3 regions of the Blautia sp. OF09-25XD genome follow, and region 2 is predicted to be linked to each of the others. Evidence: a T-box and tRNA genes for the amino acid it is inferred to sense, from the RefSeq annotation. Region 2 holds a T-box; the other regions hold tRNA genes.
The links. The T-box of region 2 lies ahead of DXA93_RS04050 (valine--tRNA ligase). A T-box ahead of a tRNA ligase gene usually reads a tRNA of that ligase, here a tRNA-Val.
Positions count from the first base shown of each region.

Region 1: it has a tRNA-Val gene. The T-box ahead of DXA93_RS04050 (valine--tRNA ligase) is inferred to sense a tRNA for this amino acid. The anticodon was not compared.
Region 3: it has a tRNA-Val gene. The T-box ahead of DXA93_RS04050 (valine--tRNA ligase) is inferred to sense a tRNA for this amino acid. The anticodon was not compared.

Region 1 covers NZ_QUMG01000009.1:3,895-7,158, reverse strand. Annotated here, with positions in the region: gene DXA93_RS08955 (AAA family ATPase) at 1-83, opposite strand, end outside; gene DXA93_RS08950 (exonuclease SbcCD subunit D) at 80-1,213, opposite strand; tRNA gene DXA93_RS08945 (tRNA-Met) at 1,352-1,425, opposite strand; tRNA gene DXA93_RS08940 (tRNA-Val) at 1,447-1,519, opposite strand; gene DXA93_RS08935 (helix-turn-helix domain-containing protein) at 1,722-1,973, opposite strand; gene DXA93_RS08930 (helix-turn-helix transcriptional regulator) at 2,215-3,042, opposite strand.
Region 2 covers NZ_QUMG01000003.1:177,291-180,554, reverse strand. Annotated here, with positions in the region: partial or broken gene DXA93_RS04050 (valine--tRNA ligase) at 1-1,700, opposite strand, end outside; T-box leader at 1,796-2,016, opposite strand; gene DXA93_RS04045 (MBL fold metallo-hydrolase) at 2,127-2,927, opposite strand; gene DXA93_RS04040 (SseB family protein) at 3,000-3,264, opposite strand, start outside.
Region 3 covers NZ_QUMG01000017.1:66,644-69,907, reverse strand. Annotated here, with positions in the region: gene DXA93_RS13435 (YdcF family protein) at 1-139, opposite strand, end outside; partial or broken gene rffA (dTDP-4-amino-4,6-dideoxygalactose transaminase) at 146-1,278, opposite strand; tRNA gene DXA93_RS13425 (tRNA-Met) at 1,468-1,541, opposite strand; tRNA gene DXA93_RS13420 (tRNA-Val) at 1,575-1,647, opposite strand; gene DXA93_RS17890 (hypothetical protein) at 1,739-1,900, opposite strand; gene tnpA (IS200/IS605 family transposase) at 2,214-2,687, opposite strand; gene purD (phosphoribosylamine--glycine ligase) at 2,896-3,264, opposite strand, start outside.

The DNA.
Region 1 (3,264 bases), on a different contig from region 2:
CCGCTGCCCAGTTTTGTAAAATCCAGTTCTGTCCGGTCCGCATATGGTCCGAATGCACTGATAATCAATTTCTTTGGCTTCATCTTTTTATCCCCCTAAGCAATGCTTTCACAAATGCTTTCTGCTGTTCCGTCATGCTCTGGTTATTCTGCAGTTCATAAAATTCCTGAAACAGCTCCAGTTCCGATTTTTCCTCGATACGTTCCGCCGCCGTTACCTCCGCATTGGAACGCGTTCTTTTATTGTCATATTCCAAACGCATCAAATTGGGATAAATCGTCCGAAGCTTCGCCATGCCGTCCGGAACATCCTCCTCATCCGTCAGGGTTACCATCAGATAATCCGTACGGTCGCTGTTTTCATAGAACGTTTTTGCTGTCACTTCCAGATACGTTCCACGGATTTTTCGAAGATCGTGGAGCGGTTTCAATGGAATCGTGCGAAGTTCGACGGTTCCTTTTTCTTTCAGCTCTACAATGGTAATCGACTTCTCCTGTCCAGCCTCGGAAAACGAATATTTGAGTGGTGAACCACAGTAGCGCACGGTCTCGCGGCCAACCTTCTGCGGACTATGGATATGGCCGAGCGCCACGTAATCAAACGCATCAAAAAGCTCCACCGGAATCTGATCCACATCACCTACCTGCAGTTCCTCTGCCTCGCACCGCAGCGCGCCTGTCACAAACTGATGCGCTAAAAGGATATTCCGCTCTCCTGGATCTATTTGGGTCTGCTCCAGTGCCGCCCTCACGCCATCTGCCGTGGACTGAATCTCCTCCGCGCGTTCCGGCAGGGCATGGCGTACGGTTGACGGGCGCAGAAACGGAAGAAGATGAATCCACACCGTTCCATATGCATCCTGTAACGCGAACTTTTCTATTCTTCCATCATATACCTTCGACAAATAGATTCCGCTCTTCCCCATCAGATTCGACCCAAATGCCAGCCGCTCCGCCGAGTCATGATTGCCGCTGATGATAAAAACCGGAACTTCCTGCTCCGAAAGGCTGGTTAAAAAGGCATCCAACACCTGCACTGCCTCCGCCGTTGGAATCGTCCGGTCATATACATCTCCGGAAATCAGAACTCCATCCGGTTTTTCCCGCATAACCGCCTGCAGGATCTGTGTCAACATATATTTCTGGTCCTCGATCATGGAAAACTCATGCACGCGTTTTCCAATGTGAAGATCCGATAAATGAAACAACTTCACAAAAACTATCCCCTTTCTGCAGCAAAAACTCTGTTTTTCCTATGTTCTCTGCTCATTATACTATACCCAACCAGAAAAAGAAATCATCCGCCAGGAAAACGAAAAAAAGACTCCTGTTCACACAGGAGCCTCCAACCATAGCGAGAGGGGGATTCGAACCCTCGACACCGCGGGTATGAACCGCGTGCTCTAGCCAACTGAGCTATCTCGCCATATGTAATTTTTGATAAATATGGGACCTATAGGGCTCGAACCTATGACCCTCTGCTTGTAAGGCAGATGCTCTCCCAGCTGAGCTAAGATCCCATATCCTGTTTTTCATCAGCGCTTATGTCCCGCTGACATTTATAGATTTTAGCACTGTTCTTTTAATTTGTCAACGGTAATTTTTAAAATTTTTCAAATTTTTTCTTTTATTCCTACAATAGCGTCGATTATGGTACGAACATGCCCAATTCAGGAAAAAGGCTGCCTGCTTTCTCAGCAGACAGCCTTCTTCTCATCCATGTCAAACTTCCACGATCTCCCGCACACACAGATCATCTACCGTCGTATGTAAGATCTCGGCAAGTGCAAACAGATTTTCAATGTTCGGCATCTTTTTTCCTTTCTCCCAGTTCCAGACACTCTGAACCCCGGCGAGCCCCATCTTCTTCTGAATGTCCGGTCGGTTCATCCCCAATCTTTCACGCCGGCTACGGATATTTTCGCCCGTTTTCTTCATGTTCAAGTTTGCATAGATCTGTTCCGATTCTTTCATATCTTTGCCCTCCCTAATTTCTTTTCTTATACCCATATTTTACACTCCGGGTTAAAATCATAAAAGGTCAGGACAGAAAAAATTTTCGTTCAGGTTAGCCCCCCTTCTTTTTTCCTTTTACCCCTTTTTATATACTGTTTCAGGTACTTTTTTATCATTTAGATTATATGTGTTTTTGTTCTCCCTAACTTTTGTTTTCTTTTCTGGACACATATTTTTTCGGGTTAAATTTTTAAAAATGTCACTTACTTCCGTAAATCGTCCCGAGTTCATACCCTCTTTTTCTGTCAAGGTCGAGGCTCTTCAGTAAAAAGAGCGTATCATGTTCATCGCAGTCCGTCTGGCTTTCCCGGAAGAAGGACAGATTTTCCTCTATACGTTCATCCAGATTGCTGATGCTCTTTCGCAGTTCCTGATAGAGACTTTTGGTAACCATTTCTTTGTAATGGCCCGGCACCTGGTTCAGCACCCACTCGTGGAGATGGATCATGTTGTGCAGTACAAGTTTTTCGTCTTCCAGCCCTTCCGGTGTTATGACAAAGCATCCTGTGCCAGGGTAAAACTGAGCCTTGCTGCTTCCTTTCTTTTTACAAAGTTTCAGTTTGAACAGATCATATGAAAAATAAGTCAGCTCATCCGGCAGCGGAATCGTCTCCGGTTCCCAGGTTCCGTCCTCACGCTGTGCTTCCGCTGCGACGAATGGCCCGCAGATGCTTTCCCGTTCCATCCGCATATCGTCAAAGAACTCCTCAAACTCACCCATCCGCATGGAAATCGTTATTCTGTCCCGGATTTCCTGATCCACTTTTTCCGGGCTGCCTGTTTTCACCGGACGTGTCTTGTACAACTGGTCAAGTCTGACTCCATAAAGCCGTGCCAGATTCAACGCATTATCAATGCTTGGAAGTTTCGGATGTGTTTTGCTCTCCCAACTGCATACCGTCTGCTCTGCCGAAAGTCCAATCGCGTCTCTCACCTGTTTTAACTTCAGGTTATTCTCAATTCTAAGTTTTTTCAGATTTTTTGCTGTTTCTATGGAATCAATCCCAACATTATTATAAGCATCCATCTAAAATTCTCCTCGTTATTCTCCAAATTATTTCTAAAAAATGTATCCTCGTTACTGTTCATTCAGCAGTGAACCGTAACTGTCCCCCGACAGTTGAATCCTTTTTCTCATCCTGGGCTTGCATTTTTTCTCTGGAAAGTGTAATATCATAGATGTAACTAAAAGGAAACTGAGTGGCTTCTGCCTACGCAAAGCAACTACTACCCTAAGCTACAACCCCCC
Region 2 (3,264 bases):
TAGAAACGCATATCGTTTCCAGGTGCATTACCGGTCATCAAAGTCAGACGGAGAGCATCTGCACCGTATTTGTCAATGACTTCGAGCGGATCGATACCGTTTCCGAGGGATTTACTCATCTTGCGTCCCTGGGAATCACGAACGAGTCCGTGGATCAGTACGTGGTGGAACGGAACCTGTTTAGTCTGCTCCAGTGCGGAGAATACCATACGGATAACCCAGAAGAAGATGATGTCGTATCCGGTTACGAGTACGTCGGTCGGATAAAAATAATCAAATTCCGGTGTTTTCTCCGGCCATCCTAACGTGGAGAACGGCCACAGCGCTGAGCTGAACCAGGTGTCCAGGGTATCCGGGTCCTGGGTGAGATGGGTGCTGCCGCATTTCGGGCATTTTTCCGGCATTCCGCCTCTTACAACCGTGATCTCGCCACAGTCATCACAGGTATAGGCCGGGATACGATGACCCCACCAGAGCTGACGGGAAATACACCAGTCGTGGATATTGTTCAGCCAGTTCTGATAAATCTTGCTGAAACGATCCGGGATGAAGTTTACTTCCCCGTTCTTCTCCGCTTCGCTGGCAGCGGCAGCCATATCCGCCATTTTTACAAACCACTGCGGTTTGATCATCGGCTCTACGGTTGTCTTACATCTGTCGTGGGTTCCTACGTTGTGAACGTGATCCACTACTTTTACAAGAAGGCCAAGCTTCTCGAGATCCTCTACCATGGCTTTTCTTGCCTCGTAGCGGTCCATGCCGGCGTATTTGCCGCACTTGTTGTTCATGGTTCCGTCATCGTTTAAGATGTTGATCTCTTCGAGGTTGTGGCGTTTTCCTACCTCAAAATCGTTCGGGTCGTGTGCCGGTGTAATTTTAACGCATCCGGTTCCGAACTCTTTGTCTACGTAAGCATCTGCGATAACCGGGATTTCACGGTCGGTCAGCGGCAGTTTCAGCATTTTTCCTACAATATCGGTGTATCTTTCATCCTCCGGATTGACAGCTACGGCAGTATCGCCGAGCAGAGTCTCCGGACGGGTGGTTGCGATTTCTACGAAGCGGCCTTCCTCGCCAACTACCGGGTAGTTGATGTGCCAGAAGTGGCCTGCCTGCTCCTGATATTCAACCTCTGCATCGGAGATGGAAGTCTGGCATACCGGGCACCAGTTGATGATGCGGCTTCCTTTGTAGATCCATCCTTTTTCATACAGACGGCAGAATACTTCTTCTACGGCTTTGGAGCATCCCTCGTCCATGGTGAAGCGTTCTCTCTCCCAGTCTGCGGAGGAGCCGATCTTTCTTAACTGGCTGTTGATGCGTCCGCCGTACTCTTTCTTCCACTCCCAGCAGTGCTCCAGGAATTTTTCGCGTCCGATTTCATCTTTGTCGATGCCCTGCTCTTTGAGCATATTGGTAACCTTTACCTCGGTTGCGATCGCCGCATGGTCGGTTCCCGGCTGCCAGAGTACTTCATATCCCTCCATCCGTTTAAAACGGCAGAGAATATCCTGCATGGTATTGTCGAGTGCGTGGCCCATGTGAAGCTGTCCGGTTACGTTCGGCGGCGGCATCATAATGGTAAACGGTTTTTTGTTCGGGTTTACAGTGGCGTGGAAATATCCTTTATCCAGCCATTTCTGATACAGTCTGTCCTCGAGTCCTTTCGGATCGTAGGTCTTTGCGAGTTCTTTGCTCATGAGATCCTCCTTTTATGTTTGGTGTATTGTGGTATTTATTCCCGCAGAGGCTTGTCTTAAATCAAAAACGCCCTTCACATACACATAACATGCATGCAAAGGGCGAAAATTCCGCGGTACCACCTTAATTTGTATCTCGTTTCGGAGTCTGTAACGTGACTCATGCGTGAAAACCTAATCATCACATCTTCTGTGCTTTTCAGCTCTCCGGTTCAGAAGCTACCTTCCATGACCACCTTCCCGGACAGCCTTTCAGCCGGTGAACCGTCCTCTCTTTTGGGGCCTGCCATGTACTCCTCTTCCTCATAACCTTTTCTTTTTCTGTTGGAATAGAAACTGCATTTATCATAATCGCGTTTTTTTATTTTGTCAAGCCGCCGCGGGCAAAAACCTTTCTTCTTATGGAAGTTTTAAGATTTCACGCGCTTATTTTCGGTGAATCCGCGATGCACAGTACTGCATTTCTGCGCGGCCGTACGACGCGTAGCGGACCTGTTCTTTCGAAAACGGCTTCGCATTGCTTGGCCGTCCTAGGTTTTCGCCGTGGATCACCTGATCCACAAGGTCGATGAGATCTGCGAGAACACCGAGGCTGAGCGGATTGTAAACCGGATGCGCCGTCGATTCAAACACCTGCGTGTGATGACCGCCGAAGAATTTCATGCGGCCGCCCTTTTTCACCAGCCACGCCATCAGACCAACCAGACCATCGTAATACTCTTCCAGGCTCGTTCCGCCCGGCACCTGCATCCAGACACCGCAGCCGCTTCCGATCGCATCTCCGGTGAACAGGTAATTCTGTTTCGTCTCAAGCACAACGACGCTGCCCGGCGTATGGCCCGGTGTCTGACAGACGGCCAGCTCTGTGCCGCCGAGCGGAATCACGGAATCGGTACGGATGTCATGAATCTCCTCCCACGGTTTTAATTTTCCCGCTGTCAGCATCACAAGCGTCTCTGGATCCATCTTCTTTTCATCGTGGCACATGTACACCTCATCAAACTCATCCATGTGATACATGTGATCCGGATGCGCATGCGTGATGACCAGCAGAAGCGGCTTGTCCGTCAGCTCACGGATCACCGGCAGAATCTTTGTGCCTGCCGTAATGCCGGTATCAATGACAGCCGCTTTTTCTTCACCTTCTACTACATAGAACGATGAATTTCCTGCGTCCAAAATACAGTAAATTTTTTCCCCGATTTCTGTTACCTGAAAACCCTCCATGATGTAAAACCTCCTTAAAATAATAATGTACCCTCGGAGTCTTTCTGTGCTTGCTTTTTTCCTTTCGGCAATTCAGTGCCCCGCATTCTCTTCCCCGATGATAATCGAAAGCAGCGTATGATCCAGCATGATCGTGCGGTTCCACGGATTGAAAATCACACCGCTGATCTCCTTTGTTTCGGATGCCATGTGGATCAGCTGTTCCAGACTCACGAGAAACGTAGATTTCACGCTGCTGCTCCCCTTTAATTCCTCATCAAAGCTCGTAAACGCGGCCCACCAGACTTTTCCGTCTGCGCTCTTTACCGTTCCGATCCGGATCTGATCGTCGCCGGAT
Region 3 (3,264 bases), on a different contig from region 2:
ATCCTTCTTTCCAGAGTTCTGCCGCGTGCGCCGCCATCTGCGGATATCCGTTTCCCGGCACAAAAATCACATCGGCTTTCTGCGGCTCATCCTTCACGAAAATATAGTCCGTAAAGTAGTTTAAAAACTTCTCATACATGAAATGTTACCACTCTTTAAAGTCCATGAGGCACTCTACGACATATGCCATATCCTGTTCAGACAGGCTGTAGAACATCGGCAGACGCATCAGGCGCTCGCTCTCTTTTGTTGTGTATTTGTCCTCTCCGTGGAAAACACCGAACTTCTGTCCGGCCGGGGAGGTATGGAGCGGAACGTAATGGAAGACACACATCACACCGCGCTCTTTCATATAGTTGATCAGTTTTGTACGCACTTCCAGATTTCTTGCCTTGATGAAGTACATATGTGCATTATGTACACAGCCTTCCGGCACAACCGGCTGCTCGATCTTTCCAGCCTCAGCCAGCGGACGGAGCTGCTCATGGTAATAGTTGTAGATGGCCATCCGCTTTCTGTCGATTTTCTCATGTTCCTCGAGTTCTGCAAGCAGGTAAGCCGCATTCATATCACTCGGCAGATAGGAGGAACCGTAGTCGATCCAGGTATATTTGTCGATCTGTCCGCGGAAAAACTTGCTGCGGTTCGTTCCCTTTTCACGAAGGATCTCTGCTTTTTCCAGATAATTCTCATCCTGGAACAGCAGCGCGCCGCCCTCTCCCATCGTATAGTTTTTCGTCTCATGGAGCTGTAGCAGCCAAAATCGCCGATCGTTCCAAGGGCTTTTCCCTTGTAGTACGCGCTCACGCCCTGTGCCGCATCCTCTACAACCTTCAGGTTATGGCGTTTTGCAATATCCATGATGGTATCCATTTCACAGGCAACGCCCGCATAGTGAACCGGAACAATCGCTTTTGTTTTTTCGGTGATAGCATCCTCAATCTTGGTCTCGTCGATGTTCATCGTATCCGGACGGATATCCACGTAGACGATTTTTGCTCCGCGCAGAACGAAGGCATCTGCAGTGGAAACAAACGTGTAGGACGGCATGATCACTTCGTCGCCCGGCTGAATCTCAGACAGGTAAGCTGCCATTTCCAGTGCATGGGTGCAGGATGTCGTAAGCATCGCATGTTTTACGTTGAAATTGTCCTGCATCCAGGCAGAACATTTCTTCGTAAAAGGACCGTCGCCGCACAGCTTGTTGTTTTCCTCTGCCGCCTGGCGGATGTATTCCAGTTCTGTTCCAATAAAAGGTGGTTTATTAAACTCTATCATTGTTTTTTCCTTATCTTTCTTCTATCCATTACTGTTTTATTTACTTTCAGAGCCCAAAACAAGCTCCTAGGTAGTCTCATTTTCTCACAAATCCCTGTGGATTTCAAGACACGATTTTGACATGACAGCCATATCATCATACTGTCCATAAAGCCAAAAGAACCCTTGATTTCTCAAGGGTTCCGCAAGTAGCGAGAGGGGGATTCGAACCCTCGACACCGCGGGTATGAACCGCGTGCTCTAGCCAACTGAGCTATCTCGCCATATTGATTTTCAACACCGTTTTTCATAAAATATGGGGCCTATAGGGCTCGAACCTATGACCCTCTGCTTGTAAGGCAGATGCTCTCCCAGCTGAGCTAAGACCCCACATCGGTGTTTTGTCTGTTGGCTTTTTATCTGTATCACCAACCGACTTCGTTAGTATAGCATTCCACCCGCCAAATGTCAACACTAATTTTCAAATTTTTTCGATTTTTTTCAACTTTTTCTCCCGCCACTCTTTCAGGTACTGCTCCTGTTCCAGATCTTCCCGTTCTTTCTCCCATCCTGCCGCCCGGCAGAGCGTCCATGCAAGCAGAAGAAATACGGCAAAAATCCCCGCCAGACAAACGATTCCCATCTTTTCTGACCGCCTTTCCTGTTTTGATTCTGCTAAAAAGCAAAGGATCTCCTTACTATTGTATCCGGAACGGCGGCGCTTTATTCCCTTTTCAGAATAAAGTCATGACCACCCGCTTAGCGGGTGGCATGTTCTCCCCCTAGAAGGGGATATTACCTGCTTGCGCCCGGAAGGCGCACTGAAGTCTGCTAACTGCACCACATTTACAGCAGCCCCCAAACTGGGGGCTTTTTCAGTGCTTCCTTACTCCGGCGCAGCCTCAAAAGAGGCTTGCTGGTTTGCTTTGACTTCCTACTTCCGCTCCAAGCGGGATTTACTTATTGTATTTCTTCACCGGCTCACCCGTGAACGGGTCGATATACTCTACTAATGACATCTGGTCATACTGTAAATCCTCTTTTAACTGATTCTGAATATACTCTTTGATTTTTGCAGTATTTTTCCCCACTGTGTCTACATAATATCCACGGCACCAGAAATGCCTGTTTCCATACTTATATTTTAAATTTGCATGGCGTTCAAATATCATCAGGGAACTTTTTCCCTTTAAATATCCTACTATTTCTGATACAGAATACTTTGGCGGAATTCTTACAAGCATATGTATATGATCTGGGCAGCATTCTGCTTCAATAATTTCAATTCCTTTTCTTCGGCATAATGATCCCAAGATTTCTCCTACATCTGCTCTTATTGCTTTATAAATTATCTGTCTCCGATATTTTGGTGCAAATACGATATGATACTTGCATTCCCATTTTGTATGAGCTAAACTATTCACGTCCATTATTTGGACCTCCTGTGCTTTCATTTGTGGTTTTGCAGACCCACATCTATATTAGCACAGGAGCTCATACTTATATCTAAAGATTATTCCCACCACCTGCATAGCAGGTGGTTTATTTTATTGTCATACAAAGAAAAAGTCGCCAGATTTCCCTTTCACCGGGATTCTGGCGACTCCATTTTACTCAAAATTAAAATTCACATTCACGTTACGCTTCGTCAATCGCTTTTCCAATATCATGGCGGTAATATTTATTGTCAAAGTCAACCCAGTCAACAGCCTTATATGCATTCGCACGTGCCTCTTTCAGGGTATCGCCAAGTGCTGTCACGCCGAGGACACGGCCTCCGTTTGTCACGATCTCGCCGTCTTTGAACTTCGTTCCTGCATGGAAGCAGTAATAGCCCTCATGCTCTTTGAACGTCTCGAGTCCGCGGATCGGGAATCCTTTTTCGTAGGAAACCGGATAACCGTTCGAAGCCAGTACGATGCAGACACACGCATTATCTGCAAACTGCAGGTCGATCTGGTCGAGAGTTCCGTCGATGCAGGCTTCAAATACATCAATGATGTCTGT